Regions from separate parts of the Kocuria gwangalliensis genome, predicted to be linked through region 1. Evidence: predicted binding sites of a transcription regulator. Region 1 holds the regulator's gene; the other holds the start of a gene.
What was found. The regulator LexA, encoded in region 1, represses DNA repair genes until DNA is damaged. The targets are predictions, from matches to a motif close to TCGAACANNTGTTCGA.
Positions count from the first base shown of each region.

Region 2: a site for LexA is predicted at 1,605-1,620, ahead of ABEA06_RS03765 (DUF6504 family protein). Genes of this name have one in related genera too.

Region 1 covers NZ_BAABLN010000013.1:20,420-35,627, forward strand. Annotated here, with positions in the region: gene pheT (phenylalanine--tRNA ligase subunit beta) at 1-373, opposite strand, end outside; gene pheS (phenylalanine--tRNA ligase subunit alpha) at 376-1,434, opposite strand; gene ABEA06_RS05910 (DHA2 family efflux MFS transporter permease subunit) at 1,547-3,052, opposite strand; gene ABEA06_RS05915 ((deoxy)nucleoside triphosphate pyrophosphohydrolase) at 3,055-3,534, opposite strand; gene ABEA06_RS05920 (TrmH family RNA methyltransferase) at 3,531-4,451, opposite strand; gene rplT (50S ribosomal protein L20) at 4,460-4,846, opposite strand; gene rpmI (50S ribosomal protein L35) at 4,944-5,141, opposite strand; gene infC (translation initiation factor IF-3) at 5,267-6,322, opposite strand; gene ABEA06_RS05940 (DUF1844 domain-containing protein) at 6,766-7,086, shown strand; gene ABEA06_RS05945 (SseB family protein) at 7,083-7,943, opposite strand; gene priA (bifunctional 1-(5-phosphoribosyl)-5-((5-phosphoribosylamino)methylideneamino)imidazole-4-carboxamide isomerase/phosphoribosylanthranilate isomerase PriA) at 7,936-8,685, opposite strand; gene ABEA06_RS05955 (hypothetical protein) at 8,773-8,934, opposite strand; gene hisH (imidazole glycerol phosphate synthase subunit HisH) at 8,931-9,656, opposite strand; gene hisB (imidazoleglycerol-phosphate dehydratase HisB) at 9,653-10,270, opposite strand; gene ABEA06_RS05970 (histidinol-phosphate transaminase) at 10,387-11,490, opposite strand; gene ABEA06_RS05975 (LysM peptidoglycan-binding domain-containing protein) at 11,528-11,887, opposite strand; gene lexA (transcriptional repressor LexA) at 12,194-12,943, shown strand; gene ABEA06_RS05985 (ATP-dependent DNA helicase) at 13,009-15,069, opposite strand; gene hflX (GTPase HflX) at 15,072-15,208, opposite strand, start outside.
Region 2 covers NZ_BAABLN010000008.1:94,858-110,065, reverse strand. Annotated here, with positions in the region: gene ABEA06_RS03770 (MFS transporter) at 1-1,240, opposite strand, end outside; SAM riboswitch class IV at 1,287-1,405, opposite strand; gene ABEA06_RS03765 (DUF6504 family protein) at 1,645-2,010, shown strand; gene ABEA06_RS03760 (DNA polymerase III subunit alpha) at 2,042-5,578, shown strand; gene ABEA06_RS03755 (metallophosphoesterase family protein) at 5,649-6,866, shown strand; gene ABEA06_RS03750 (App1 family protein) at 6,980-8,050, shown strand; gene nrdH (glutaredoxin-like protein NrdH) at 8,398-8,634, shown strand; gene nrdI (class Ib ribonucleoside-diphosphate reductase assembly flavoprotein NrdI) at 8,755-9,249, shown strand; gene nrdE (class 1b ribonucleoside-diphosphate reductase subunit alpha) at 9,246-11,405, shown strand; tRNA gene ABEA06_RS03730 (tRNA-Val) at 11,688-11,762, opposite strand; tRNA gene ABEA06_RS03725 (tRNA-Cys) at 11,799-11,869, opposite strand; tRNA gene ABEA06_RS03720 (tRNA-Gly) at 11,928-12,000, opposite strand; tRNA gene ABEA06_RS03715 (tRNA-Val) at 12,289-12,360, shown strand; gene ABEA06_RS03710 (cytochrome) at 12,454-13,386, shown strand; gene def (peptide deformylase) at 13,383-13,988, shown strand; gene fmt (methionyl-tRNA formyltransferase) at 13,991-14,926, shown strand; gene ABEA06_RS03695 (RsmB/NOP family class I SAM-dependent RNA methyltransferase) at 14,923-15,208, shown strand, end outside.

The DNA of each region.
Region 1 (15,208 bases):
AGATCTTGAAGTCACCGGGCAGCACGGCGCCCGGCAGGGTCACCACGACCTTGTCGCCCACGGTGAAGTTGTGCGCACCGCAAATGATGCCCTGCACGCCGGAGGGGTCGATGCCCTTGCCGGTCAGGGTCTGCTCCTGGCCCTCCGGAACCACGCGCACGGTGCACCAGTTGACGGTCTTACCGTTGGAGTGGGTTTCCGGTTCCATGGTGAGCACCTGGCCCACCACAATGGGCCCGGACAGCTCGTCCGTGGGGCGGTGAATGTCTTCTTCTTCCAGGCCCACTTTGACCAGGGTGGCCAGGACGTCCTCGGCGGTCGCGTTCTCGGGTACGGGCGCGTAGTCGCGCAGCCATGACAAAGGAACTCGCATGATTAGATCTCCATCCCGAAGTGCTCGCTGAACCGGACGTCGCCCTCGACCATGTCGTGCATGTCCGGGACGTTGTTGCGGAACATCAGGGTCCGCTCTATGCCCATGCCGAACGCGAAGCCCGAGTACCGCTCGGGGTCGATACCGGCCGCGCGCAGCACGTTGGGGTGCACCATGCCGCAGCCGCCCCACTCGATCCAGCGGGGCCCGCCCTTGGCGGTGGGGTGCCACACGTCCAGCTCGGCGGAAGGTTCGGTGAACGGGAAGTAATTGGGGCGCAGCCGAATCTGGGCTTCCTCGCCGAACATCACCCGCGCGAAGTGCGTGAGCGTGCCCTTGAGATCGGCCATGGACAGGCCCTCGTCCACGGCGAGGCCCTCCACCTGGTGGAACACCGGGGTGTGGGTCGCATCCAGTTCGTCCGTGCGGTAGGTCTTGCCCGGGCACACCACGTAGACCGGCAGCTCGCGCTCGAGCAGGGAGCGCATTTGCACCGGTGAGGTGTGGGTGCGCAGGACCAGGTGCGAGGACGGCGGGTCCACGAAGAACGTGTCCTGCAGCTGGCGGGCCGGGTGGTCCGGCTTGAAGTTCAGGGAGTCGAAGTTGAACCATTCGTGTTCGAGCTCGGGGCCGTCCGCGATCTCCCAGCCCATGCCCACAAATACGTCGCCAATGCGGTCCATCAGGTTGGTGAGCGGGTGGCGTCCGCCCAGCCGACGACGCCGCGTGGCCGCGGTGACGTCCACGGCCTCCTCCACGAGGATGCGGGCGTCACGCTCCTCCTCGAGCACGGTGGTGCGTGCGGCGATGGCCTTGTTCACGCGGCCGCGGGCCTGACCAATGAGCTTGCCGGCCACGGCCTTCTGAGTCTTGTCCAGCCCACCGATCGTGCGGTTGGCCAACGCCAGCGGTGATTTCTCACCGGTGTGTGCCAGTCGCACGGCCTTGAGCTCGTCAAGATCCGAGGCTGCCTCGATCTCGGTGAGCGCGCGCTCTACGGCTGAGGTGACCCCGGCCTCGTCGGTGGGGTCCACCTCGATGGACGGTGTGGGTTCGGACATGGTTTCTCGCGTTCCTGCTCGCGGACGGGTTCAGCGCAGGACCTGGCAGCTACCGCTGCCCCACGGTCCCCGCGTAAATGCCCGCAACGATCACGGTGCGGGCATGGCCAGTCTAGTGGATTGATTTGGGGCTCTCGGTCTGCTGCTCCCCCCACCAGCGCGGCGGGGTGAAGAACGCGGCGGCAAGGGCGCCGAGCAGCAGCACGACGGCCGGGAGCAGCAGGGTCTGGGTCACGGCGGCGGCAAAGCCTTCCCGGGCCGCCTCGGGTAGACCACCGGCGTTCGACGACGCCGCGAGCGACGCGGTCCCCGCAGCCTCCGGCAGGTTCGCGGCCAGTCGCGCTTGCAGTAGCACCGCGACCATGGCCGCGCCGAGAACGGCGGCGACCTGGCGGGTGGCGTTGAACACCCCGGAGCCGGCGCCCACGCGATCCGGGCGGAGGTTGGAGGTGGCCGTGATCGAGACCGGGGACCAGACCAGGGCGCTGCCCAGGCCCATGCCCAGGGTCATGACGGCCAGCAACCACACGGGGGTGTCCACGCGCAGGGCGAAGGCATAAGCGGCCAACGAGAGCGACATGATGATCATCCCGGGAAGGGCGAGGGATCGCGGAGTCCGCCGGGCCAGTGCTCGGCCGACGAGCGGAGCCAGGATCGCGGACAGCAAAGACATGGGCGCGTAGCTCAGTGCCGCCAGTGTGGGATCGAGATCGCGGACGAGCTGAAGGTAGAGCATCGCGGGGATGATCATGGAGTTCACGGTGAAGCTGACCGCCCCGATCGCCACGTTGGCCAGCGAGTAATTGCGGTCGCGGAACAATTCGAGCGGTACCAGCGGCTCCGCGCGGTTCTTGGCCTGCCAGACGACAAAGGCAATCATCACGGCCACGCCGGTTCCGATGACCACGGGGATGGTGACGGGGCCGACCACGGTGGACCAGCCGAACGTCTGTCCTTCCTGCACGCCGAACACGATCAGGAACAAACCCACGCCGGAGAGCAGTACGCCGGGGATGTCCAGGCGATGACTGCGGCGTTCGAAACGCGGCAGGTACTTGGCCGCGCGCCATAGGGCATAGATTCCCACCGGAACGTTGACCCAGAAGATCCACTGCCAACCGGCCAGGTCCACCAGCACACCACCCAGCAACGGCCCCACCAGCGTGGCGATACCGGCCGTGGCGCCCCAAATGCCCAGGGCGGTTCCGCGGGTCTCGCTCGGGAACATCCGGGTGATCACAGACATGGTTTGCGGCGTGAGAATGGCCGCTCCCAGCCCCTGGACGACACGGGCGGCCACGAGGCTGTCGATGCTGCTGGCAAATCCGCACCACAGGGACGCCACGGTGAAGATCGACAATCCCAATAAGTACATGGTGCGCGGACCGAAGCGGTCACCCAGCCGCCCGGTGATCAACAGCGGCACGGCGTAGGCCAGAAGGTAGGCGCTGGTCACCCACAGGACTCCCCCGATGGGCGCGTCGAGGCCCGCCATGAGTGCGGGAATGGCGGTGGAAACAATGGTGGCGTCCACCAGGATCATGAAGAACCCCAGGACCATGGCCCACAGGGCGCTCCACGCTGCCGGATCCTGCCGAGTCTCGGTGTGTTGTGCCATGGTCAGTGTCCGTGCCTCACGGTTGCGGGGTTGCCGACTCCGAGCTGCTTGAGCAGTGCCCCCACGATGGGCAGATCCGCGGGGATCCAGTCCAGGTCGAGGATCGGATCGGGATCAGCCAGGTCCACCCAGCGCAGTTGAAGGTGATCCTCCCCAGCGACGGGTGTGCGGTCATCAGTGACCACCGCCGTGAAGACACGCATCACCGCGGTCCCCTTCAGGGGCCAACCCTCCGGGTCCGGGGCGGGGACTTCCTCGAGCACTCGCACGGTGACGCCGAGCTCCTCGGAGCATTCCCGCACGAGGGCCTCCTGAGCGCCCTCGCCGGGGTCCTGTTTCCCGCCGGGGAACTCCCACAGCCCCCGGAGCTGCTCGGGATAGGCACGCTGGGCCACCAATAATCGGGTGGGCGATTGAGCGTTATCGAGGATCGCGGCGCCCGTGACCCGCGTGCGAGGATCGTGGGACGCGGGGGCGCTCATGGGTGCGCGCGGCGTTGGGCTCGCGCCGAAGCATACAAACACACGGTCGCGGCGGTACCCACGTTGAGGGATTCCGCGGCGCCGTAGAGCGGGACGGCCACGGCACAATCAGCGTGGGCCTTTTCCTCGTCGGTCAGGCCCTGGGCTTCGTTACCGAACAGCCACGCGGTGGGGCGGGACAACTCGTAGGGAGTGTGCGCGAAAGGTTCCACACCCGCGGATCGCAGCAGGGCGGCGTCGGCGAGCTCGTCGACCAAAATGTCCGCGTACCCGTCGGCGGCGAGGATTCCGAGGCCGTGCTGGCGGGCGGCCACAGCAATCTCGGCCAGCTCCGCTCCCGTGACCACCGGAACGTGGAACAGCGAACCCGCCGAGGAGCGCACGGCCTTGGGATTGAACGGATCCACGCTGCCGGAGGTGAACACCGCTGCACGGGCGCCGGCGGCATCCGCGGCGCGCACGACCGTTCCCGCGTTACCGGGGTCTTGAACGCGAACCAGGACGCAGGCCAGCTCGGCCCGCGCAAGCGCGAGATCGAGGGTGAGAGTGGGCAGGGAGCACACGGCCAACATGCCCTGGGGTGTCACGGCGTCGGTCATGGCCGCGAGCACCTCTGCGGTGACCGCGCGGATGAACACTCCCCCGCGTTCGGCGAGGGCTTCCAGATCCGCGGCGATGTCCGGGTGGCGCTCCAGCTCCGCCTCGGTGACGTACACGGCGTCCAGCCCCGGAAGACCGGGCGGGGGCGTGTCCGAAAGGGCCAGCCGGAGTGTTTCGCGCACGTTCTGGGGCCCCTCGGCGCGGAACAGTGCGCGCTTGGAACGAATCGAGCGCCTGGTCAACGCGGCCACGTCACGAACCCGATCGGAACGGGTGTTGGACAGCAGCCGGTCTCCCAGGCGCTCGGTGAAGTTCACGAACCTGATCAGGCAGCGTTGCGCGGCGCGGAGGTGTCCTCCGGCAGTGCGTCCTTGGCGACCGTGACCAGGGCGGCGAAAGCGTTGGCGTCATTGACGGCCAGCTCTGCCAGCATGCGGCGGTCCACCTCAACCTCGGCGGCCTTCAGGCCTTGGATGAAACGGTTGTAGGTCAGGCCGTTGGCGCGTGACGCAGCGTTGATGCGCTGGATCCACAGGCGACGGAAATCGCCCTTCTTCTTGCGACGGTCGTTGTAGGAGTAGGTGTACGAGTGCAGCACCTGTTCCTTGGCCTTGCGGTACAGGCGCGAACGCTGCCCGCGGTAACCGGAGGCCATCTCCAAAATTTCACGACGCTTCTTGTGGGCGTTGACCGCCCGCTTCACACGTGCCACGTGTGTACTCCTTACGGTTCGGTTCCGATCACGATCGGAACAATCTCACATTTTCACGGTGCCGCTGTCACGGCACAAAACTTGGTGTAGCGCTGGCTTACTTGCCCAGCATCCGCTTGATGGCCTTGGCCTCGCCCGGGGTGCTCACGATCTGATCGCTCGCGAGGCGGCGGGTCAGTCGCGAAGACTTGTGCTCCAAGTAGTGGCGGCGGTTGGCCTGCTGACGCTTGACCTTGCCCGAACCGGTGAGCTTGAAACGCTTCTTAGCCCCACTGTGGGTCTTCATCTTCGGCATAGTGGCCGTCTCCTTTGGTTCAACCGGTGACGCACACCGGTGGGCCGCCGCTTAGCAGCGACGGCCACGCTTGTGTTGAGCGTGTGGCACGCCCAACGCTGTCAATTCACTGCGTGCCGCGCGCCTCAGCGCTTGGCGGGACCCGGCTTGGGAGCGCCGGGCTTGGGTGCACCGGGCTTCGGAGCCGCAGCGGGCTTGGGTGCGGCCTTGGGTACGGCCGCCGATGCCGGCTTGGGTGCCGCCTTGGGTTTGGTGGTCGACGACGCCGCGGCCTTGGGCTTCTCGGTGGAAACGTCCTCGGACTTCGCGATGCGCTTCTCAGCCTGTTCCTCGGTCTCGGTCACTGCCGGAGCAGCCTGTCCGATCTTGGGATCAACGGCCGGTGCAGCCACAACCTCGGGCTCGGACTTGGGTGCCTCATCCTGAGTGGTCTCGGGCTTGGTGTCCGCCTGATCCGCGACCATTGCCTGCTCGTTGTTCTGAGCCGGTACTTCTTCCGTGGTTTCGGGTGCGCTTGCCGCACTGCGCAGCTCCTCCGGGAACGCGTCCCCGATGGACTGGGTCACGGGTGCGGCCTGGGAGGTGTCCACCCGCTGCTTGCGGTCGTTGTCCGCCTTGGACTCGTCGCGCTGCTTCTGACGACGGGCTTCGGCGCGGGCCTCGGCCTTGTTCTTCAGCGGACCGATCACCATGACCATGTTGCGACCGTCAACGCGGGGATTGGTTTCCACCACACCCACCTCGGCGACATCCTCGGCCAGGCGCTGAAGCAGACGGACACCCATTTCGGGGCGCTGCTGCTCACGACCGCGGAACTGGATCATGGCCTTGACCTTGTCACCGGCGCCCAAGAAGCGCTTGGCGTGACCGACCTTGGTCTCATAGTCATGAGTGTCGATCTTGAGGCGGAACCGAACTTCTTTGAGCACGGTGTTCGCCTGGTTCTTGCGAGCCTCGCGCGCTTTGACCGCGGCCTCGTACTTGTACTTGCCGAAGTCCATGAGCTTGGCCACGGGAGGCTTGGCGTTCGGTGCGACCTCGACCAGATCGAGATCCGATTCGCGTGCTAGCCGCAGTGCGTCCTGGACGCGTACGATGCCAACCTGCTCGCCGCCGGGTCCGACAAGACGGACCTCCGGGACACGGATTCTGTCATTGATACGTGGATCGCTAATGCCAATCTCCTGATGTTCGTGGGTTTCCCCGTTGCTATGAACTACCGCAACAAAAAACCTCCGCTGCGGTAGGCGCGAGCGGAGGTTGAAACCACACTGTCATCAGAAATGCCCATGGATCACATGCCTGGCGGCATGGACCCCGGATTTCCGGTCACTGACCCGGTATCCTGCAACCCGTTGTGAAACGAGCGGACGCGGGTGGGAGTTACCTCCACTTGCACACTGCCCGACAGTTTAGCGCATGGTCGGCGGTGTGCGCGAACCGTGGCCGTGATCCCTGGCTCCCCGCGGCCGTGAGCGGGCCGTGCGCCGGGGTGGTGGGACTGATTTAGAGTAGATCCATGACCGACGCACCGCGCAACGAGCGCTTTGAATTCGACGACCACCCCCACGGCCAAGACGGACACGGCGCAGCGGACGAGACCGTAGCGGCTGTGAACGAGCAGATGCGCGACATCGCGGAGGTTCCCGCGGTGGAGGTCATCACCACGGCCGCCGTGCATCTCATGAGCGCCGCCGCGGTCAAGTGCGGCCTGGCCGCCGGTGACGATGCCGAGGAACTCAAGGACCTGGACGAGGCCCGCAAACTCATTACCGCGCTGGCCGGTTACATCACCGCAGCCGCACCGGAGATCGGCTCCCAACACGCGGCCCCCCTGCGAGACGGTCTCAAGTCCCTGCAGTTGGCCTTCCGCGAAGCCTCCCCGTTCCCGGATGCCCCCGGCTCCGGTCCCGGTGAGAAGTTCACCGGACCCGTGTTCGGCTAAACGGTCAGGCGCAGCCCCAAGGAATCCACGTTCTCGGCCATGATCGGCTCGGTGGCCAGCTTCTGCTGGTACCGGTCGATCGTGGCCTGAACCATTTCTTGGGTCAGTCCGGGTGTCAGCTGCACCACGATCACGAGTTCGGGCCCGGTCGCCCCACCGTCCAGCACCGCGCCGTCGGAGCGGCGTCCGTGGATCCCGGGGCCGGGCTCGGTGCGGGCGGACACGATGTTCTCCATGCCCAGTGCCGCACGCAGTACGGCATCGTCCACGGTGAGGTCCGCGTACGACGGCGTCCACGGCGTGTCCTTCGCAACGCACCACATGGCCGGGCGACGCACCACGAAGGCCGGGTCGGCAGCGGGGTTCACCACCAGGAGGTCCGAGCCGTCCTGCACAGCGGACAGGGCGGCCTTGCGGATATCCACTGCGACCGGTCGCGCCTCGGAGTTCCATGCGGACAGCTCACCCACCGCGGTGAACACCGGGAGGGCCTTACGCCCGTCAGCGGTCCGCACACTCACGAGGGCCATGTCCGCTTCCTTGTCGGACACGAGTCCGTGTTCCGTGATCTGCGAGTGCGAGACCTCAGCCACGATCGGCACGAACACCCTGATGCCGGGTAGTGCCGCAACCACTGCCGCCTCAGTGGCGTGCCCGCCCCGCCACGCCGCCAGGGCGGAGGCGATCGCTGGTGCCGAGGCGCCGTCGTCGTCCGGGAACAAGTGCGTGTGGCTGGTGCCCTCCCCCAGGTTGCGACCCTCCCAGGCCTGGCCGCCGGTGTCTTCCGCGCCGCCGGCCGAGCGCAACTGCGCGGCAATGTGGGCGGGCAGCGGCCGGGAGGAAGACCCGTCAGGCATTCGGTCGACCGGCCACATCCAGCGCCTCGGGGAGCGTGAACTTGCCGGCGTAGAGCGCCTTACCCACGATTGCGCCCTCGACACCCACGGGGACGAGCTCGCGCAGGGCGGCAATATCCTCCAGGGAGGACACACCACCGGAAGCGACCACGGGCTTGTCGGTGCGGCGAGCGACCTCGGCCAGCAGATCGACGTTCGGCCCCTTGAGCGTTCCGTCCTTGGTGACGTCCGTGACCACATAGCGGGAGCAGCCGTCCGCCTCGAGGCGGTCCAGGACCTCCCAGAGGTCCCCGCCCTCCTTGGTCCAACCGCGAGCGGCCAGCGTGGTGCCGCGAACGTCCAGGCCCACGGCAATCACGTCCCCGTGCTGGGCAATCACGCGCCGGGTCCACTCGGGGTTCTCGAGCGCGGCAGTGCCCAGGTTAATGCGGGCCGGGTTCAGGGACAGGACACGTTCGAGTGATTCGTCATCGCGGATACCGCCGGACATCTCGATCTTCATCTCGATCTGATCCGCCACGCGACGCAGCACGTCAATGTTGTCACCGCGCCCGAAGGCAGCATCCAGATCAACGAGGTGCAGCCATTGCGCACCGGCTTCCTGCCACAGCAGAGCGGCCTCCACGGGATCGCCGTAACCGGTTTCCGAACCGGCTTCACCTTGCACCAGGCGAACGGCCTGACCGTCCTGCACGTCAACGGCGGGCAGCAATTCCAAACGGGGGGTGGTGTCCTGGGACATGGTTCTCCTTACCGGCGGTGAAGACCGCGCGAAAAATTCAACATTGATGTGCAAGGTGGGTGCCGCGGCCCGCGCCGCGGCGGGACGCTACAGGGAGGTGACCCAGGAATACGCGCCGTAACCGACCAGCGCCAGAGCAATGGTCGCCAGCAGCAGCACGGACCAGAGGGGCTTCTTCTGCTGTTTGAAAGAAATGGCACCGCCCACGAAGAACGCGCCCAGCACCATGGTCAGCATGGAATAGGTCACTTCTCGACCTCCACGCCGCGCACGGGCATGCGTTCGCCCATGCGACCGGTCCGGGGCAGTGTGCCAAGCCAGTTGCGCAGCAGCGCGATGCCCGCGGCCGAGGACTTCTCCGGGTGGAACTGCGTGGCACTCAACGCACCGTTCTCCACCGCGGCCACGAACGGGCCACCGTGCTCGGACCACGTGACCCCGGGTGCCCTCATGCGGTCGATCGTCTGATCGAAATTCCAATCCTGCACACCGTAGGAGTGCACGAAGTAGAACCGTTCGTCCTCGATGCCCTTGAAGAGCACCGAATCCTCCGGCGGTTCCACGGTGTTCCATCCCATGTGGGGAACCACGGGTGCGTTCAACCGTTCCACGGTTCCGGGCCACTGGGCCAGGCCTTCCGAGCGCTCACCGTGTTCGACACCCTCATCGAACATGACCTGCAATCCCACGCAAATACCCAGGACGGGACGGCCACCGCTCAAGCGACGGTCGATGAGCCGGGGAGCCTGGACCGACCGCAATCCGGCCATCACGGCCGCGAACGCACCCACGCCCGGGACCACGAGCCCGTCGGCGTCCATGACGTCCTCCGGGTCCGCACTGAGTTTGACCCTCGCTCCCGCGGCTTCGAGCGCTCGCACGGCGGAATGCACATTGCCGGCGCCGTAATCGAGAACGACGACGCACGGGGCCTGCTCGGAGTCGGTCACCTGGTCGTTCTCGGGATTCACAAGGCCCCCTTGGTGGACGGAATGGCGTCGGCCATGCGGGCATCGGGTTCCACGGCCTCGCGCAGCGCGCGGGCCAGTGCCTTGAACTGCGCTTCCACGATGTGATGCGGGTCCCGGCCGCGAATGACGTCGATGTGCAGGCACAACTGGGCGTGATAGGCGAAGGACTCGAAGACGTGGCGGGTCATGGAGCCGGTGAAGTGCCCGCCGATCAAGTGGTACTGCTGACCCTCCGGCTCGCCGGTGTGCACCACGTACGGGCGACCCGAGACGTCCACGACCGCCGAAGCCAGTGCCTCGTCCAGGGGGATGGTGGCGTGACCGAAACGACGGATGCCCCTCTTGTCACCGAGTGCTTGCAGGAAGGCATCGCCCAGCACAATGGCGGTGTCCTCGACCGTGTGGTGCACGTCGATGTCGGTGTCCCCGTGGGCCTGCACGTTGAGGTCGATCAGGGAGTGCTTGGACAGCGCCGTCAACATGTGGTTGTAGAAGGGCACCGTGGTCTCGATGGTGGACTGACCGGTGCCGTCCAGGTTGAGTTCCACGCGCACCGTGGATTCACTGGTCACGCGTTCCACCACGGCCGTACGAGGTGAGTTGGTTGGGGACATAACGGGGTGTGACTCCTCGATTTCTGCAAGTGCCCGCCGGAAACAGCGGCGATATCCAGTCTACTGGGCGGGCCCGACCCGCCCGCCCGGTGACCGTCGGAGGCCCGACCCGCGGCTCACGCGGATTGGAGGTAGCTCTCCACGGCGGTCAGGAACGCGGTGGTCTCATCCTCGGTGCCCGCGGTCACCCGCAGGTGGCCGGGGATTCCGACGTCGCGCACCAGCACCCCGTGATCCAGGAGGTGCTGCCACATCCGTTGCGCGTCTGCCATGCCGCCGTAAAACACGAAGTTGGAATCGGACTCCGCGGGTGCGAGACCCAGGCGTTTGAGATCGTCCACAATGCGGTCCCGTTGCATCTTGATGTCTTCCACCGTGCTGAGCAGGACGTCCTTGTGTTCGAGGGCCGCCAAGGCCGTGGCCTGGCTGACGGCGGAGAGGTGATAGGGCAACCGCACCAGGCGAATGGCATCCGTGACCTCGGGGGCCGCGGCGAAGTAGCCCAGTCGGGCCCCGGCCAGGGCAAAGGCCTTGCTCATGGTGCGAGTGACAATCAGCCGAGGGCGGCCTTCGAGCAGGGTCAACGCAGACGGTGTGCCGAACCGGGCGAATTCCGCGTAGGCCTCGTCCACAATGACCATGGAATCGGATTCCGCAGCGGCCTCGTACACGGCCCGAACCACGTCCAAACCCAGCGCGGTGCCGGTGGGGTTATTGGGTGAACACAGGAATACCACGTTCGGCGTGTGCTCGCGAACCTGCGCTGCGGCGGACTCGGCCGACAACGTGAAATCTTCTGCGCGCCGGCCCGCGATGAACTCGGTACCGGTCCCGGAGGCCAGCAGCGGGTACATCGAGTAGGTTGGGACGAACGTGAGAACCGAACGGCCGGGACCCCCGAAGGCCTGCAGGATTTGCTGCAGGATCTCATTGGACCCGTTGGCGGCCCAGAGGTTTTCAGCCCCTAGACCGTGGCCCAGATAACCGGCGAGCGCGGTGCGCAGTTCCGTGAACTCCCGATCCGGGTAGCGATTGAGCTGCCCGGCGGCCTGAGACACGCGCTCCGAAATGGCATCCACCACCGGTTGCGGAACGGGGTGAGTGTTCTCGTTGGTGTTGAGTGCCACCGCAACATCGAGTTGGGGGGCACCGTACGGGGACATGCCCCGTAAATTCTCACGCAAGGGCAGGGCTTCTAAACGATCGAGATTTTGGCTCACTCCCCTAGCTTAAGCGCCGGGGGTGCCTTCGCACGATTCAGCGTGCGGGGACCTCCAGCAGTTGGCCGGCGGAGATCTCCGAGGACGCCAATCCATTGAGCTCCACGATGTCGTCCATGACTTCACGGGTGTCGCGCTGGGGATCAGCCGCGTACGCGATCTCCCACAGTGACTGGTCGGGTTGAACGCTCACGGTATGGGTCACCGGGTCACCCACGGGCTCGCTGTTGGCCTGAACCGTGGTGGGCAGCAAGAAAATGACCGCGACCACCAGCAGCGCCGCGGCACCCGTAATGAGCGGTACCCCAATGAAGACGAACCGCCCTCGGCGGGTGAGATTGAGCTTGGGTGCTCGAGCAATGCTGCGAGCGCTGGTGGGCAAGATGCGTGTGGTCATGGCAACCTCCTGGTGATCTCTCCGGTAACCGCGGGATAAGGCGGCAGGGTGTTCGAACCCTTTTCCCGGTGTTAGAACACGTTTTCGAATACCGGAGTTAAGTTCTAGCACGGGTGTACGAACCTTGTCGAGGGAAAAATCGAACATGTGTTTGAGTCCTCACTCCGGGGGCACTAGTCTTTAAGCAACGCCCGTACTAGTTGATCGAACACTTCCGACACGCATAAGCGCCCGGATCGAGCTCGGCGAGTACGGCATCCCTCGCGGTTGATCCCGCGGTGGACACACGGTGAAAGGACCCAACTCGTGAGCACACCTTCCCCCTCCGGTTCGGAGTCCCCGCGTTCGCAGCGGCCACTGACCGCTCGCCAGCGCACCATCCTCAGCGCGGTGCAGCGTTCCATCGGTGAGCGCGGTTATCCCCCGTCCATGCGCGAAATCGGCGACGTCGTGGGCCTGGCATCGCTGTCCAGCGTGACCCACCAACTGGGTCAATTGGAGAAGCTGGGGTACATCCGCAGGGATCCAAGGCGCCCCCGCGCCATGGAAGTTCTTCGTCCACTCTCCGAGACCGAACTGGCCCGTGAACTGGGTGAGCCCCACACCGCGGAACGGGCTTCAACGTCCCCCACCGGCTCGGTGCACAACATCAATCAGCTGCCCGCGAGCAGCTCTGACGGCTCCATGGCATCGGTGCCCCTGGTCGGCCGAATCGCCGCCGGTGGTCCCATCACGGCGGAGCAGTCGGTCGAAGACGTGTTCTCCTTGCCGCGCGAGTTCGTGGGCCACGGTGACCTGTTCATGCTGAAGGTCTCGGGTGACTCCATGATCGACGCCGCCATCTGCGACGGGGACTGGGTCGTGGTGCGCCAACAGAACACGGCGGTCAACGGTGAGATCGTTGCGGCCCTCTTGGACGACGAGGCCACGGTGAAGACCTTCCGCCAACGCGACGGACACACGTGGTTGTTGCCCCAGAACACGCAGTACGAACCCATCCTGGGTGATCACGCCACCGTGATGGGCAAGGTCGTGTCGGTTTTCCGGTCCCTGTGATTCACCGGGGTCTTTGCCCACCGTCATCGGTGACGACACCAACCCGTCGGGTGAAGGCTGTAGGACTACTGTGAACTGCTCAGCCGCTTCAGGGCGCCCAGGACCGTGGCTTTGTCCGCGGTGGGCCACAGCGGCGGCAGGGACTTGGCCAGGAAGGTGCCGTAGCGCGCCGTCGCCAGTCGTGAATCCAGGACCGCCACCACGCCGCGGTCGTTACTTGAACGGATGAGGCGTCCCGCGCCCTGAGCGAGCTTCACCGCCGCGTGCGTTGCTGACACGGCCATGAAGCCGTTGCCGCCCGCTCGTTCGGTCGCACGGGTGCGGGCGGTTCCCAAGGGGTCATCCGGCCGCGGGAACGGGATGCGGTCAATCACGACCAACCGACATGAGTTGCCGGGCACGTCCACGCCCTGCCACAGGCTCATGGTGCCGAACAGGCTGGCGGTGGGGTCGTCGGTGAACTCCTTCACCAGGGACGGCAGGGACGCCTCACCCTGGCAGAGGATGTCGGTGTCGATCAGCTCACGTAGTTTTTCAGCGGCTTCTTCGGCCGCGCGGCGGGACGAGAACAGCCCCAGGGCGCCGCCGTTGGAGGCCTTGAGCAGTTCGGCCAGTTCCGCCAACTGGTCCGAGGAGACGCCCCGGCCCGGTTTGGGCAGGTGCCTGGCCACGTACAGAATTCCCTGCTTGGGATAATTGAACGGGCTTCCCACGTCCACACCGCGCCACGGCGGGGACCCGGCGCCCTGCAGACCGAGAGCGCCGGCCACGGATGAGAACGATGAGCCCACCGCCAGCGTGGCCGAGGTCAGCACGACCGTGCGGCCGTCGAAGAGTCCTTCGCGAAGGGCGCCGGCCACACTGAGCGGAGCAATGTTCAGGGTTGCCGGCTCCCCCGCATCCGGGGACACGTATCCGGAGGACTGGTCCCAGCGGCCCACGCGGGAGATCCACAGGACGTCGTGATCCGTATTGGCACTGAGCATCCGATCGGCGGTGTCGAGAAGTTCCGACAGCCGGGAACGCGCGGCATGTCGTCCGGCGTCCTCCGCGTTGGAATCGCCCTTGGTTGCGCTGAGCCCGGAACGGGCCGCGTCCTGAACGCCGCGCACCGCATAGACCTGCTCCTCGGTGAAACCCCGCGGTAGCAGTCCGTTCGGATCGCCGTTGAAGGCGCGGTCGAAGGCGTCCGCGGCCTTGTCCAAATCATCGTGCGGGGCGGCGGTGTGTTTGCGCACGCCGCTGGCTGCGGCTCGCACGGCCGCACCGGACAGCGCGCCCGTGACCGCTCCGGTCACCCGGTCCCGCAATTCATGGGCCTCGTCCACGACCACCACGTCGTGTTCGGGCAACACGGCCAAACCCTCGAAGGCGTTGATGGCCAACAACGCATGGTTGGTGATCACCACGTCCGCCTCGCCGGCGGCCAATCGCGCCTTCTCGGCAAAGCATTCCTCGATCAGCGGGCATTTGCGGCCAATACATTCGCGCGCGGTGACGGAAACCTGCCGCCAGGCTGCATCGGAGACACCGGGCTGCACGTCGTCACGGTCACCGGTCTCGGTGGACTCGACCCATTCCCGCAGTCGTTTGACCTGCTGGCCCAACTTGCCCACCGCGGTCTCCCCGGCCCGAGCGGCACCGGCCGGATCGGCGAGATTGAACAGCGCGGCGTCGTCGTCGGTGGGGTAACCGCCACCTATTTTGTGCAGGCACGCGTAATTCGAGCGACCCTTGAGCAGCGCAACGTTGGGCCGGTGCGCCAGGTGTTCCTCGACCGCATCGAGCACGCGCGGTACGTCACGGCCCGTGACCTGCGACTGCAGCGCCAGGGTTGCGGTGGAGATGATCACGGGTTTGTCCGCGGTCTGAGCGTGTTCGAACACCGGAACCAGGTAGGCCAGCGACTTGCCCGTGCCCGTGCCCGCCTGGACCAGCAGGTGCTTGCCCGAGTCCAGCGCCTCGGCCACCTTGGCGGTCATGAAACGCTGGCCCTCCCGCCGTTGCCCGCCCATGGCGGTCACGGCGGCGTCCAGGAGCTCGAGGGAGTCCTTGGCTCCGGGCAGGGTTTCGGGCCGGATGTCCGAAATGTCCCGCCCGCTCTCGTCAATGAACGGGTCTGCCATACCTATGCGGTTTCCGCGCCCGGTTCGGATTCTTCGGTGTCCCCCGATTGCGCCGCTCCGAGCCGGTACGGTTCAAGTTCCGGCACGAGGCTCCCCCGCACGCGCACGCGCAGGCGGGTGCCGTCCTCAGTGTGTTCCG
Region 2 (15,208 bases), on a different contig from region 1:
TCATGGGCGTGAGGCCCCCGGAGAGGATGGTGCCCACTTGGTAGCCCAGGGACACCCCGGAGTAGCGCAGGTGCGTGGGGAACTGCTCGGCGAACAGTGCGGCCTGGGGGCCGTAAATGCTGTCGTGCAGCACGGCCATGCCGATCAGGTACACCAACGGAAGGAGAACGAGAGGCCCGTGGTCCAGGAAGTAGAAGTACGGCCACACGAACACGCCAATGGCCGCGGCGGCGATCACGGACATGCGGCGTCGTCCCACGCGGTCCGAGAGCCAACCCCAGAACGGGCCGCCCACCAGACCCACGGCGGCGGCGATCAGGATGGAAATCATGACCCACTGGCTCGCGCCGCGTTGCTGGGTCACGTAGGTGAGCGTGTAGACGGTGAGGATGGAGAAAATGGCCGGCTGGATCATGCGCTGACCAATGCACACGATCACGCCGCGGGTGTGCTGGGTGAGCACTTCGCGCACCGGCGACGCCGCCGCGGTCTTTTCGCGCCTGACCTCCTGGAATTCCTCGGCGTCCGTAATGCCGGCGCGGATGATCAGGCCGATGATCACGAGCACGGCCGAGAACAGGAAGGGTACGCGCCAGCCCCAGGCCTGGAACTGCTCGGCGGTGGTGAGGCCCTGCAGCACGGCGAAGAACGAGGTGGCCAGCAGCATACCGGCGGCCGAACCGACCTGGGTGAAGGAGCCGAACAACCCGCGCAGGCCCTTGGGTGCGTGTTCCACGGAGAGCACCGCCGAACCGCCCCACTCCATGCCGGCGGACAACCCCTGCGCAATGCGGCAGGCGACCAACAGGGCCACGGCGAACCAGCCGATCTGTGAGAAGCCCGGCAACAGACCAATCACCGTGGTGGCCACGCCCATGATCAACAGGGACGCGACCAGCAACGCCTTACGGCCGATCCGGTCACCCAGGTGCCCGGCAATGATGCCACCCAGGGGACGGAAGAAGAACGCAATGGCAAAGGTCGCGAACGAGGCGATGATCGACCCCACGCCCGAACCCTGCGGGAAGAAATAATGACTGAACACCAGAGCGGCGGCGGCGCCGTACAAATAAAAGTCGTACCACTCGATGGTCGTGCCCACGAAGGACGCCGCGAGCACGCGCTTCTTGTCGCGCACCGCCGCTCCTACGTTTGAGAGCGCGTGATCCGTGGCGGGTCGGGCCTGTCGGGTGGGTGATGAATCGGTGACCGTGGGCACCGGGGATGTGGTGGGGGCCATGACACTCCTCATGACGGGGCGTCACGGAGCAGTGCTGGTGAGCCGGACGCCGTCCTTGCCCGCGCCGGAACTGACGGCGGGCCGAATCATCACCTGGGGCACCCCACGACAGCGTCTGAGGGTTGCCGTCCGGCCAGCCAGGGCTTCGCACCGGAACTCGTGATTCTTATGGCGTGAACCTAACCATACGAACGTTGAGCACCGTAAATGATGAAGTTTTGTGACTGCCGGTACAACGACGCCTTGTACGACGACGTTCCGTACGGCACGGCCGCCGGGCATCGTGGTGGCCGTCGGGGCTTTCCGGGGCCTTTCGGGATGTTCCGCTTATGCGTGTCAGCGACCCTTGGCACTCTCACGGTAGTCGAATAAAGTTTCGAATACACCGGGAGGGTGGACGAGTCATGACGGTACTGACTGCGGTAGAACATACGGACCTCACGCGGAGCAAGACGCACGGCGCGGTGCGGCTCGACGAGGGTTGGGGCCAGCCTTGCGAGGTGCACTGCGATGAAGCGGGAGCTCCGTGCGAGCTGGTGTTTCGCGGCAGACTGCACCGCATCACGGCCCCGCCGCAGCGCTGGTATGAACGTCGCCGCTGGTGGGAGCTGGAAGATAGGGTTCCGCGGGAAAGCGGGCAGTCCGTGGTGGACCGGCAGCACTGGCGCGTCCAGGCGACTCAACGCGGGGCCGTGGAACCTCGCACGCTGGAATTGGTGCGTCATGAGATCACCGGTCACTGGTGGCTCGTGGCTGACCAGGGGGTTTGACATTAATAGAACAAAGTTTCGAATATGAGGTATGCGTTTTCCTCATTTGCGCGTGGCCACCGCCTACAGCGCGCACTACGGCGTGGCTCGCCCCCAGGAGCTCGCCCAGGTAGCGGCGTCCCACGGGGCGCAGATCCTGGCGTGCACGGACCGGGACGGCTTGTACGGGGTGGTCAAACACGTGCTGGCCTGCCAACAGCACGGGGTGGCTCCCGTGCTGGGAGTGGACCTGGCGCTGCTGGGGCCGGTAGCGGCGTCGTCGGGGAAACGCGCTGGAGCCGCCACCGGCCGGCAGGGTCAGAACGGTCGTCCCCGGCGCGGCACTGCGCCGCCGCCCCGGGTGATCGGGCGCGTGGTGGTGCTGGCCACCGGTGGCAACGGAGGGGCCGGGTACGCGGCACTGTGCCGGTTGGTGTCCGCAGCCCACCGGGGCCACGACCACCATGGCGCCCACCCCATCGGACTGACCCGCGACCAGATCGCCCGCCACGTACACCGCGCCGCGGGCGGGGGAGCTCCCGGCCTGGTGGTGCTCACGGGCCCGGACTCGGACGTGGGATCACTGTTGGTCCGGCGCCGGTACCGGGCCGCGCGCACGGCCCTGCGCGCGTGGAAGCGCGTACTACCGGCGGGGTGCCTCATTGTGGAGACCGCAACCCACCTGGCACCGCAGGGCAGTACCCTCAGCACCGGTCACGCCGTGCGGATGCTCACCGTGGGACGTGAGGCCGGGCTGCCGGTGATCCTCACCAACGCCGTGCGCTACGCCCACCCCGGGCAGGCCGTCACCGCGGACGTGCTGGACGCCGCTCGCACACTGATGTCCCTGAAAGAACTGGCCGGTTCGGACCCCGGGGTACTGCAACCCACGGGACAGGGCTGGCTCAAGGACACCGCGCAGATGATCCGGCTCGCCCACGAGATCTCCTCGGCCGCGGACCTGGGCGCCCCCGGGGCCGCGCACCTGCTCGCGGACACCTACCGGCTGGCCGAACGCTGCAGCCAGGACCCCGTCACGGACCTGCACGCGGGACAGCCCGTGATCCCGGAGGCCTCCGTCATCGGCCTCAGCGCAGACCCCAATGCCCAACTCAGGACCCGCTGCTACACCGGCCTGGAACGATTCCACTCCCGCCAGAACTGGGACCGCACCGTCCCCGGCCTGAGCGGGGAATCGCTGCGCTCGCGGATGGACCGTGAGCTGGACGTGATCGCGCAGTTGGGGTTCGCCGGGTACTTCCTGACCGTCTCGGAGGTCTCCGAACTGATGACCCAGCTGAAGGTCCGGCATGCGGCCCGCGGGTCGGCGGTGTCGTCCCTGGTGGTGCACCTGCTGGGGATCTCCCCGGTGGACCCGCTCGAATACGACCTGGTGTTCGAACGTTTCCTCTCACCGCGGCGTAGCACCTTGCCGGACATCGACATAGACATGGAGAGCGCGCAACGGCACAGGATCTACCACGAGATCTTCCAACGCTTCGGCAGCAGCCGGGTCACGCTCATGAGCATGCAGAACGCCTACCGTTCCAGGGGCGCCGTGCGGGATGCCGGGTTGGCACTGGGGATGGGACAGGAGATCGTGGACCATATTGCGGAGCAACTGTGGCGGGTCCCGGGGGCCACCCTGCGCGAAGAAATCGCCCAGCGTCCCGAGCTGACTCGCCTGGCCGATGAACTCAAGGCCAACCGGCAACTGGACCTGCTGGTGGATCTGACCGAACGCCTGGACCGGCTGCCCCGCCACATCTCCATGCACCCGTGCGGGGTGATCCTCTCGGACGCAACCCTGTTGAACCGCACGCCGGTGCAGGCCAGTGGCATCGGGTTGCCCATGTCCCAATTCGATAAACACGACATGGACCCCATGGGCCTGATCAAGCTCGACATCCTGGGCGTGCGCATGCAATCCACCCTGGCCTACGCGGTCCAGGAAGTGGCACGGATGGAACCCGAGCGCCCCGCTCCGGATCTGGACGCCATGCCCCGCGACGACCCGGACACCTTCCGACTCATCAGCTCCACCCACACCCTGGGGTGCTTCCAGATCGAATCCCCGGGACAGCGCGAACTGATCGGCACCATGGGCCCGGAGGAATTCAACGACTTGATCGTGGACATCTCCCTGTTCCGCCCCGGGCCCATGCAGGCATCCATGGTGCGCCCCTACCTCAACTCCCGCCACGGCTGGAGCACCCCCGAATACCCCCACCCAGACCTGGTGGACATTCTCAAGGAGACCCGCGGGGTGGCCGTCTACCACGAGCAGATCATGCGCATGATGGACCGGATGACCGGTTGCGGACTGGCCACCGCGGATGAATGGCGGCGCAAACTCGGCTCGGAAACCGAACAGCGCGTGGAGGACACCTTCCGCAGCGGGGCACTCGCCCGCGGCTACGACGCGCAGACCGTGGACAAGGTGTGGGGCATCCTGCACGCGTTCGGCAGCTTCGGGTTCTGCAAGGCCCACGGCGTGGCCTTCGCCGTACCCACCTACCAGTCCGCGTGGTTGAAAACCCACCACCCGGAAGCCTTCATGGCCGGGGTCTGGGAACACGACCCGGGCATGTACCCGGCCCGGTTACTCGTGGGGGAGGCCCGGCGCATGGGAATCCCCGTGCTCGGCCCGGACATCAACCGCAGCGTGGACCACCACCGCATCGAACCCGTGAGCCCCCGGCCGGGCACCGTGGAACCCGGAGACCTGGACGGGGGCATCCCCTACACCCGCGGCGGGGCCTGGGGGATCCGCATATCCCTCACCAGCCTCACCGGAATCAGCAGCCCGGAAATCGAACGGATCGTGACCGGTCAGCCCTACACCACCCTCACGGATGTGCGCACCCGGGCCAGACCCTCCCGGCGGAGCCTGCAGCGACTGGCCTCGGCCGGGGCCCTGGACAGTCTCCTGAACACCTCCGGCGCTCGCGCCTCCCGCGCCGATCTGGTGACCCACCTGACCCGGCGGGCCGATCAGCCGGCCACCACCCGCAGCGCCTCCGCCAAGGGCCAACCCGGCCCCGGTCAGCTGAGCCTCCCACTGGGGGACCTGGAACTGACCGGACTGCCGCCGGAACAACCAGAACCCAGCACCGAGGAAAAGGTGCGCGCGGAACTGGACACCATGAACATCGAGGTCTCCGCCCACCTCATGGACGGCCATGCCGCCCTCTTGCGCTCCTACGGGGTCACCCGGGCAGAGGAGCTGCTGGGACTGCGCAGCGGCACCGAAGTAGTGGTGGCAGGAGCACGGGTCTCCACCATGACCCCACCCATGCGCAGCGGTAAGCGCGTAGTGTTCATTTCCGTGGACGACGGTTCGGGTGCGGTGGACTGCACCTTCTTCGACGAGGCGCAGGCCCTGTCCGGACACGTGCTGTTCGCCCCCACCATGCTCCTGATCCACGGCCACACCCGCCGTACCGGCCCCCGGGGCATCGGTGTGCAAGCGGTGCGCGCGTGGGACATGACCCGCCCGGAGACACTGCCCGATCCCACCACGGTGCTGGGTTCCCAACCCAACCCCAGCCGTGCGCCTGCACGAAACCCCCAGGTCACAGCCTCTTAACTCACGCTCCCTACGGTGTGAGTCAGCAGCCGCCATCAGCAGCCAGGATTTCCTCACACCAGGAGCAGACATGTCCGAGAACACCCCTCGCCCCAGCCGCCGGAACCTGATCACCGGAGGCAGCGCGCTCGCCGCCGCAGGCGTCCTCAGCGCCGCACCCACCGCCGCCCAAGCGGCACCAGCCACGGTGGCCCAGCGTCACGGCCAGGGGCACGGTCAGATGCCGCTGTCCTTCGGTAAGAACGGCACATTCAAGATCGTCCAGTTCAACGACACCCAGGACGGCCCGCTCACCGATCGGCGCACCGTTGAATTCATGAGCCAGGTTTTGGATCGGGAGAAACCCCAGTTCGCCCTGATCAACGGGGACGTGATCAACGGCTCCCCGCGCACCGACCGCGAGGTCAAACAGGCCATCAACAACGTGGTGCTACCCATGGAATCCCGGGGCATCAAGTGGGCCGTGACGTTCGGCAACCACGACGAGGACTCCACCGAGGACAACGGCACCAGCATGTACGAACCCCAGTTGGTTGAGTTCGTACGCCAGTACAAACACAACCTCAACCCCGGTGACGACCAGAAGGTCTTCGGCTCGTCCAATGCCCAGTTACTGATCCGCGCCTCCCGGGGTAACGCCCCCGCCTTCGCGGTGTGGCTGCTGGATTCCGGCCGCTACGCGGAAGACAAGCCCGGCGGCCAGGATCGCGAGGGACTCATGGGCTACGACTGGATCCGACCCCAGCAGATCCGCTGGTACAACGATCTCTCCGCGGAGACCGAACGCCGCTACGGGAAGAAGATCCCGGGTCTCATGTACTTCCACATCCCCACGTGGGAGCACCACCACATGTGGTACGGCCAGCAGTTCACCTCCGACGATCAAGGCCACGCGGCCGCCGTGAAACGCCACGGAATCGTGGGGGAGAAGCACGAGAACGTCTACACCGCCATGATCAACTCCGGCATCTACGCCGCAGCCAAGGAACGCGGCGACATCCTGGGCATGTACTGCGGTCACGATCACATCAACACCTACATGGGAAACTACTTCGGCATCGAACTCGGGTACGGGCCGGGCACGGGCTTCGGCACGTACGGTCTCAACGACGGCACCCGGGACCAGCACACCCTGCGCGGGGCCCGCGTGTTCGAACTCGATGAGCGCACCGATCGCATCTACACGGGTACCCGCCTGATTTTCGCCAAGGACCTCGGCATCGACATGGCCCCCGAGACCCAGCCCATCGAACGCCCCGAACGCTTCCCGCGCTACGTACGCGGCTGAGTTCGACGCCGACGGCGCTCGCGAACCCCCGGGTGCCGCCGCGGGCCGGGCCGAACCACGGCACGGTACGCGGCGGCGTCGTGCGCGGGAACAGCTGTGGGAGACTGTGAAGCATGGCGAAACACACCGGTAGCGGGGACCTTTTTCAGACCGTAGATCAGGTTACGGAAGAGGCCATCAACATCGGCTATCGGTGGGAGCAGAAGCTGCACCGGTGGCGACAGGCGCGCGCCGAGCAGCGCGGTGACCTTCCCACCATGCTCGCGTTCGACGGTTACGGCAGCACCCGGCACGTCCGCGTGCTGGGACGTGTGCTGCTCAAGACCCGGCAATTGATCGCGGCCACCGACGACTCCACCGAGTTCATCCGTGGCTGGCGTTCTTTCACCTCCATTCCGCTGGCCTTCGCCCATGTCAACGTGTGGCTGGGGGATCACGAGTTCCATTTGATGGCCGACAAGGGCGGCGTGATCGACGCGGACCTGCAGGTGAGCATGGAGCCGGGTGTCTACACCGTCTATATGCAAACCGATGGGTCCGAGGTCACCGAGGCCAGGGTCACCATCGTCTCGGAGAATCAGAGTGTCGGCGTGGTCTCCGACGTGGACGACACCGTGATGGTCACCGCCCTGCCGCGCCCCATGCTGGCGGCGTGGAACTCGTTCGTACTCAACGAGCATGCACGCACACCCACCCCGGGCATGGCGGTGCTGATGGAGCGGCTGCGCAACCACCATCCCAAGGCGCCGTTCCTCTACCTCTCCACCGGCGCGTGGAACGTTGCACCCACGTTGTGCCGGTTCCTGAGCCGCAACGCCTACCCGGCCGGAACGCTGCTGCTCACCGACTGGGGGCCCACCACGGACCGCTGGTTCCGCTCCGGCGCCCAGCACAAGGTACAGAACCTGCGGCGACTGGCCAAGAACTTTCCGCACGTGCGGTGGATCCTGATTGGCGACGACGGACAGCACGATCCGCAGATTTACTCCGGTTTCGCCCAGCGTCACCCCGAGTCCGTGGCGGCCATCGTGATCCGCAACCTGTCACCCACCGAAGCCGTGTTGGCGGCCGGTGCGCGCGCCACCGAGGATCGTACGGTGTCGATTCCGGAAGGCACCCTGTGGATCGAGGGCAACGACGGCGCATCCATCTCCTCCCAGCTCCACGAAGCCGGCCTACTGTAGGGGTCACCTGACACCGAAACCGGCGTGTCGAGAACGATCTCGACACGCCGGTTTTTTAATTTTCGGGTGTGTTCAACGCCTCCCCCGTTGTCCACAGGGCGGGCCGATTCCGCGAGTTCTCGCGCCCGTTTCCGCACCGGCCTGTGGACAGTGAGGGGATAACCGAGAGACACCTGTGGATTAAGGCCACCACATCATCTTGGGGGCACTTCTCTTGTCTGGCACTAGATGTAGTATTGACGCAGTCATACAGAGCACTTGACGCAACCAGCGGTAACACACCAGATGTGTCACGATCGCCGCGGAAGCGCAGTACTCCCGCCACTAGTTTCCGAGGGGATTGGGATATGTCCGTCACCGTGTACTCCAAGCCGTCATGTGTCCAGTGCAACGCCACCTACCGTGCCCTCACCAAGAAGGGCATCGACTACACCGTGGTCGACGTGACCGAGGACCCGGACGCCTACCAGCACGTGGTGAGCCTGGGTTACCAGCAGGTCCCGGTCGTGGAAACCGCCCAGGATCACTGGTCCGGTTACCGCCCGGACAAGATCAACTCCTTGGCTGTTCTGCTGTCCGCCTAAGAGCGCTGGCGTCAAACCCGCAGCCGTCAAGAAACCCGACGCCCGCCCGCGAACCGTCGCGGCGGCGTCGGAATTCTCCCCCGCACCATAGCCCGACAGCCAGAATCGAAGTGACACGCCATGAGCACTTTGGCCACCGTGTTGGCCGCGGCTCAAGAACGCGAAAGCCATCGACTCGATGTCACCGCGGGGGAGGAATCCCCCCTGGTGGTGTATTTTTCCTCGGTCACCCGCAACACCGACCGATTCATCCAGAAGCTTCCGGTCAGGTCCTTACGGTTGCCGTTGAAAACTTCTGAACCCACCCCCCAACTCACTGAGCCGTTCGTGTTGGCCGTGCCCAGCTACGGCAGGCCCGGCGGCGCCGGATCGGTTCCCCCTCAGGTTGTGAAATTCCTCAACCAGCCCGTCAACCGCCAGCACCTTATGGGTGTCATAGGCGCGGGAAATACTAATTTCGGATCACTGTTCTGCGTAGCGGCGGAAAAAGTGGCCGTGAAGTGTCAAGTGCCCCTGCTTTACAAGTTCGAACTCATGGGCACCGACCAAGACGTAGAAGAAGTCACTCTAGGATTGGACAAGTTTTGGCAAGCATCCACGCAGCCCCGGGACTGAGCGTTGAACCGGGCCACGAAGACCCCACCTGCCCCGAGCGCTACCGCGGCTTGGGCTACCACGAGCTCAATGCTCTGCTGAACTTGTACGACGCCAACGGCCAGATCCAGTTCGAGGCTGATCAGCAGGCCGCGCGCCAGTACTTCCTGCAGCACGTCAACAACAACACCGTGTTCTTCCACGACCTGGAAGAGAAGCTCAAGTATCTGGTGGATCACCAGTACTACGAGGCGGAGGTACTGGACAAGTACAGCTTCGAGTTCATCAAGAAGCTCTCCAAGCAGGCCTACGCCCGTAAGTTCCGTTTCGAGACGTTCCTGGGCGCGTTCAAGTTCTACACCTCTTACACGCTCAAGACATTCGACGGTCAGCGTTACCTGGAGCGTTTCGAGGACCGGGTGGTCATGGTGTCGCTGTACCTGGCTGACGGTGACGAGGCCCTGGCGGAGCAGCTCGTGGAGGAAATCATCACGGGCCGTTTCCAGCCGGCCACTCCTACGTTCCTCAACGCCGGCAAGAAGCAGCGCGGCGAGCTCGTCTCGTGCTTCCTGCTGCGCTTCGAGGACAACATGGAGTCCATTGGCCGCAACATCAATTCCGCGCTGCAGCTGTCCAAGCGCGGCGGTGGTGTGGCGTTCGCGCTGACCAACCTGCGTGAATCCGGCGCGCCCATCAAGAAGATCGAGAACCAGTCCTCGGGTGTGATCCCCGTGATGAAGCTGCTGGAGGACTCCTTCTCCTACGCCAACCAGCTGGGTGCCCGGCAGGGCGCCGGTGCCGTGTACCTGCACGCCCACCACCCGGACATCTACAACTTCTTGGACACCAAGCGTGAAAACGCTGACGAGAAGATCCGCATCAAGACCCTGTCCCTGGGTGTGGTCATCCCGGACATCACGTTCGAGCTGGCCAAAAAAGACCAGGACATGTACCTGTTCTCCCCGTACGACGTGGAGCGCATTTACGGCGTGCCCTTCTCGGACGTGAACGTGTCCGAGAAGTACCACGAGATGGTCGCGGACTCCCGGATCCACAAGCAGAAAATCAACGCCCGCGAGTTCTTCCAGACGCTGGCCGAGGTGCAGTTCGAGTCCGGTTACCCGTACGTGATGTTCGAGGACACGGTCAACAAGGCCAACCCGGTGGCGGGCAAGATCATCATGTCCAACCTGTGCTCCGAGATCCTGCAGGTCTCCGAACCTTCGGTGTACAACGAGGACCTGACCTACGCCGAGGTCGGCAAGGACATCTCCTGCAACCTGGGCTCCATGAACATTGCCATGGCCATGGAATCCGAGAACTTCCCGTCGACCATCGAGACCGCCATTCGCGGCCTGACGGCGGTGTCGGACATGTCCAACATCGACTCCGTGCCCTCCATTCGTCGCGGCAACAACATGTCGCACGCGGTCGGTCTGGGGCAGATGAACCTGCACGGCTACCTGGCCAAGGAGCACATTTACTACGGGTCCGAAGAGGGCATCGACTTCACCAACATTTACTTCTACGCGGTCACCTACCACGCGATTCGCGCGTCCAACCTGATCGCCAAGGAGCGCGGTGAGTCCTTCCAGGGCTTCGAGAACTCCAAGTACGCGTCGGGGGAGTACTTCGACAAGTACACGGACCGGGCGTGGGAGCCGGTCACGGCACGAGTGCGTGAGTTGTTCGACCAGGCCGGAATCGCCCTGCCCACCCAGGAGGATTGGCGTGAGCTCAAGGCCAAGGTCATGACGGACGGCATGTACAACCAGAACCTGCAGGCCGTGCCGCCCACCGGTTCCATCTCGTACATCAACAACTCCACGTCTTCCATTCACCCGATCGCCTCGCGCATCGAGATCCGCAAGGAAGGCAAGCTGGGCCGCGTGTACTACCCGGCGCCGTTCATGACCAACGAGAACCTGGAGTACTTCCAGGACGCGTACGAGGTCGGATACGAGAAGATCATCGACACCTACGCCGCTGCCACCCAGCACGTGGACCAGGGCCTGTCGCTCACCCTGTTCTTCAAGGACACGGCCACAACCCGTGATATCAACCGCGCTCAGATTTACGCGTGGCGCAAGGGCATCAAGACCATGTACTACTCGCGCATCCGCCAGCTCGCACTGGAAGGTACCGAGATCGAAGGCTGCGTCTCGTGCATGCTCTGACACGTGACGGGTCGGCCCTGACCGGTTGACCGCTCACGCACAATTGCCGCCCCGCTCGGACCACGCGTTCGAGCGGGGCGGTTCCTTTATGGGCGGGGTAACTCTTGGGGAGCTGGCCGCCGAGGGTCACCGGCGCACCTGATGTTTCTTAGGAACCCTTACAGCCATGGGAAAGGGCTGCAACGACCCATGAGATGTGAGGCAAGGTTCACAGGGCGCCTCAGCTGCCGGGGGAGTTTGGACATGCGAAAACCCCGGCACATTCGTACCGGGGTTTTGCCGTGGTGCGCGATACTGGGATCGAACCAGTGACCTCTTCCGTGTCAGGGAAGCGCGCTACCGCTGCGCCAATCGCGCTCAAACGTTCTCGCCGAGCGAGGGTGGTCGGAGCCGAGGTGGAGACGGGATTCGAACCCGCGTAGACGGCTTTGCAGGCCGCTGCCTAACCACTCGGCCACCCCACCGGGACCAGATCCTTGAAGGACAGGGTCTCAGGTCTCGACATGGCTGTCGATTACTGCGAGCGGACGACGGGAGTCGAACCCGCGACCCTCACCATGGCAAGGTGATGCTCTACCAGCTGAGCTACGTCCGCATTGTTGGTTGAAAGACTTTCCGTGAAACCGGTTTGCCGTTCTTCCGAGCGGAAACTCTATCACAGTCCGTCAGCGCCTGTCCGGGGAAGTTTTCAACCGGTGGGGGTTGAGTGCTTCGCCTTTCCGGGCTGTGCCAACGAGCTAGAACATTACCCACACAATTTCGTTCGAGCAAATCGACGGCGGCCTACGAAGGGCCATCCGGTGATCCATATGGCCGAGCCGGGGATGAGTCGCCATTAATTGGCATGTGACCGAAAAGTGTTCTATGGTTTTCAACGTTGCAAGCGCGATTGGCGCAGCGGTAGCGCGCTTCGTTCACACCGAAGAGGTCACTGGTTCGATCCCAGTATCGCGCACACTGAAGACCCCGATTCCAGCCGGAATCGGGGTCTTGTGCATCCCCGGGAACGCCCGGTGTCCCTGTCGGTGGCGGGTCGTAGGGTGGCCCCATGACGCAACCACGCTTGGCCCAACAAACTCCCTACGGACGCATGTACGCGCGTGCGGAGGGGCAGGATCCGCAGGTTCCGTCCATCACCACGGTCATCGGGTGCCAAGCCAATGATTTGGGCGGTTGGTATGGCTACAGCGCCGCACAGGCCTTGGCCGCGGACCCGCAACTTCCCGAGGCAATGCGCGACGCACGACGCCGCCGCGCCCTGGTCAACCACGCGGCCAAGGCGGCGGAGCGCCACAGGGACCGCGCCGCCGAGCGCGGCGACCGTGTCCACGACTACTGCGAACAGCTGGCCCTGCAAGCCATGGGACAGGACCACCGTGTGGAGCACGCACGGGAAACGTTGGCCGAGCACCAGGAGTCCCGGTTCGCGGACAGTGCTGACCAGTGGTGGGAGCTGTACCGCCCCGAACCGCTGGCAGCGGAGATCACCGTGTGGAATTCCACCGTCGGTTACGCCGGCACGCTCGACCTGGTGGCGCGTATCGGCGGAAAAGTGTGCCTGATCGACTACAAGACCCGGGGCACGGACCGCAACGGGCGGGTCAAGGCCCCGGACGCCAAGGTGGTCACACAGCTTGTAGCCGGTTTGAAGGCCGAAGAATCCCTCGTGGATGCCGCAGCCGGTGAATGGCAGCCCTGGGAGTTCGCGAATGCGGAAGTTCTGATGGCCGTTGCTATTGGTGACACGGAGGCGCTGTCGGTCCAGGCCGTCCCGGACCAGTTGCCGGCCCACTGGTTCAAGTTCTGCGCCCTGGCCAAGGTGTGGGCCCGCTCGGCCGAAATCGAGGCGGCAGGCCAACAACTGCGGGCCATAGTCCCGCCACCACTGGAGCACCACCCGGTGGGTCGGGGAGCCATGGCCGTCACCGTAGACTTGAAGGAACCCCAGACCCAGGCGACCGAGGAGAGTAATTCGCAGTGACAATCCTGCGCATCCGAACCCAGGGGGACCCTGTCCTCAGGACACCGGCACTCACTGTCACGGACTTCGACGACTCACTTCGGACGTTGATCCATGACATGGTCGAGACCATGTACGCCGTCAAGGGTGTCGGGTTGGCCGCACCACAGGTGGGGGTGGGACTGCACATCTTCACGTGGGACATCGGCGAGGATTCCGGTCACGTGATCAACCCCGTCCTGGAAGTGGGTGACGAACCCCAGGAGGGCGGGGAGGGGTGCCTCTCGGTTCCGGGACCCGGCTATCACACCCCACGGCGTGATTACGCGCTCATCACGGGCGTGGACATGAACGGAGAGCCCGTGCGCCGCGAAGGTACGGGCCTGCTCGCGCGCTGCTTCCAACATGAAACCGACCATTTGCACGGCACGCTGTTCATCGACCGGCTCGAGGGCGAGGTGCGCAAAGAGGCCATGCGCGCGATGCGTGCACCCGAGTACCAGGACACGGTGGACCGCGTGGCCCGGGAACGTGAAACTCAGCGCCTTGGGGTCTCCAACGACTCCTCTTTCACCGGGTCGTCCTTTAAAGGATCGGCCTTCACTCGCGGAGAGGACTCCTGAACGTGAGTCAGCCACTCAAAGTTCTCTACGCCGGCACCCCGGCAACCGCCGTCATCCCGTTCGACGCGCTTCTCGAACGCAACGACCTGGACGTTGTCGCCGTGTTGACCCGCGAGGACGCCCCGGTGGGACGAAAAAAGGTTCTGACCCCGTCCCCGGTGGCACAGCGTGCCGAGGAACGGGGTATTCCCACGCTTAAGGCCAACCGCGCCACGGCCGAATTGGTCGAGCAATTGCGCGCCACGGGTGCCGACATCGCCGCCGTGGTGGCCTACGGTGCCCTGCTGCCGCGCCCCGTGCTGGATGTTTTCGAGTACGGGTGGATCAACCTGCATTTCTCGCTACTGCCGCAGTGGCGCGGGGCCGCCCCGGTGCAGCGGGCGCTCATGGCCGGTGACACGATGATGGGCGCCACCACGTTCGTCCTGGACGAGGGAATGGACACGGGGGACATCGTGGGAACCCTCACCGACCCGGTGCGCGCGGCTGATACCGCCGGATCCGTCCTGGAACGGTTGTCCCACAGCGGTGCGTCGTTACTGGCGGATTCGCTCGTGGCCGTGGCCACGGGCCAAGCCAAACCCGTGCCCCAGGAAGGGGAGGCCAGCAAGGCCCCCAAGCTCACCGGGCCCCAAGCCCGCATCGAGTGGAACCACCCTGCCGTGGCGATTTCCCACCACGTGCGCGGGGTGACGCCGGAACCGGGCGCATGGACGGACTATCACGGGCAGCGGATGAAAATCGACCGCGTGATCCCGACCCCCGAGGTCACGGGCCTGGCCCCCGGTCACGTGGCAGTGAGGGGCGACGCGGTTTACGCGGGCACCGGTTCCTACGCTGTGGAATTGACCCGTGTGCAGCCCTCCGGCAAGAAACCCATGGCCGCCCTCGACTGGGCGCGCGGTCAGCAACGCAGTGAACAGGTGGTCTTCGAATGAGCGAGCGCGGTTACCGCAACGCCAAAGGACATGAGCGCAACCGGCGCGCACAGAAAGATCGCCCGTTCTCGGCGCAGGCCCCGGGCCAGCGACGTCGCTTGTCGGACCCCGCGCGCTTGACGGCCTATCAGGCGTTGCGCGCGGTCAACGGCGAGGATGCCTACGGCAACCTGGTGCTGCCCCACTTGGTGCGCAAGAACCGGTTGGACAAACGCGACGCCGCCTTCGCAACCGAGCTGGCCTACGGCGCCATGCGCCGCCAGGGAACGTGGGATGCCGTCC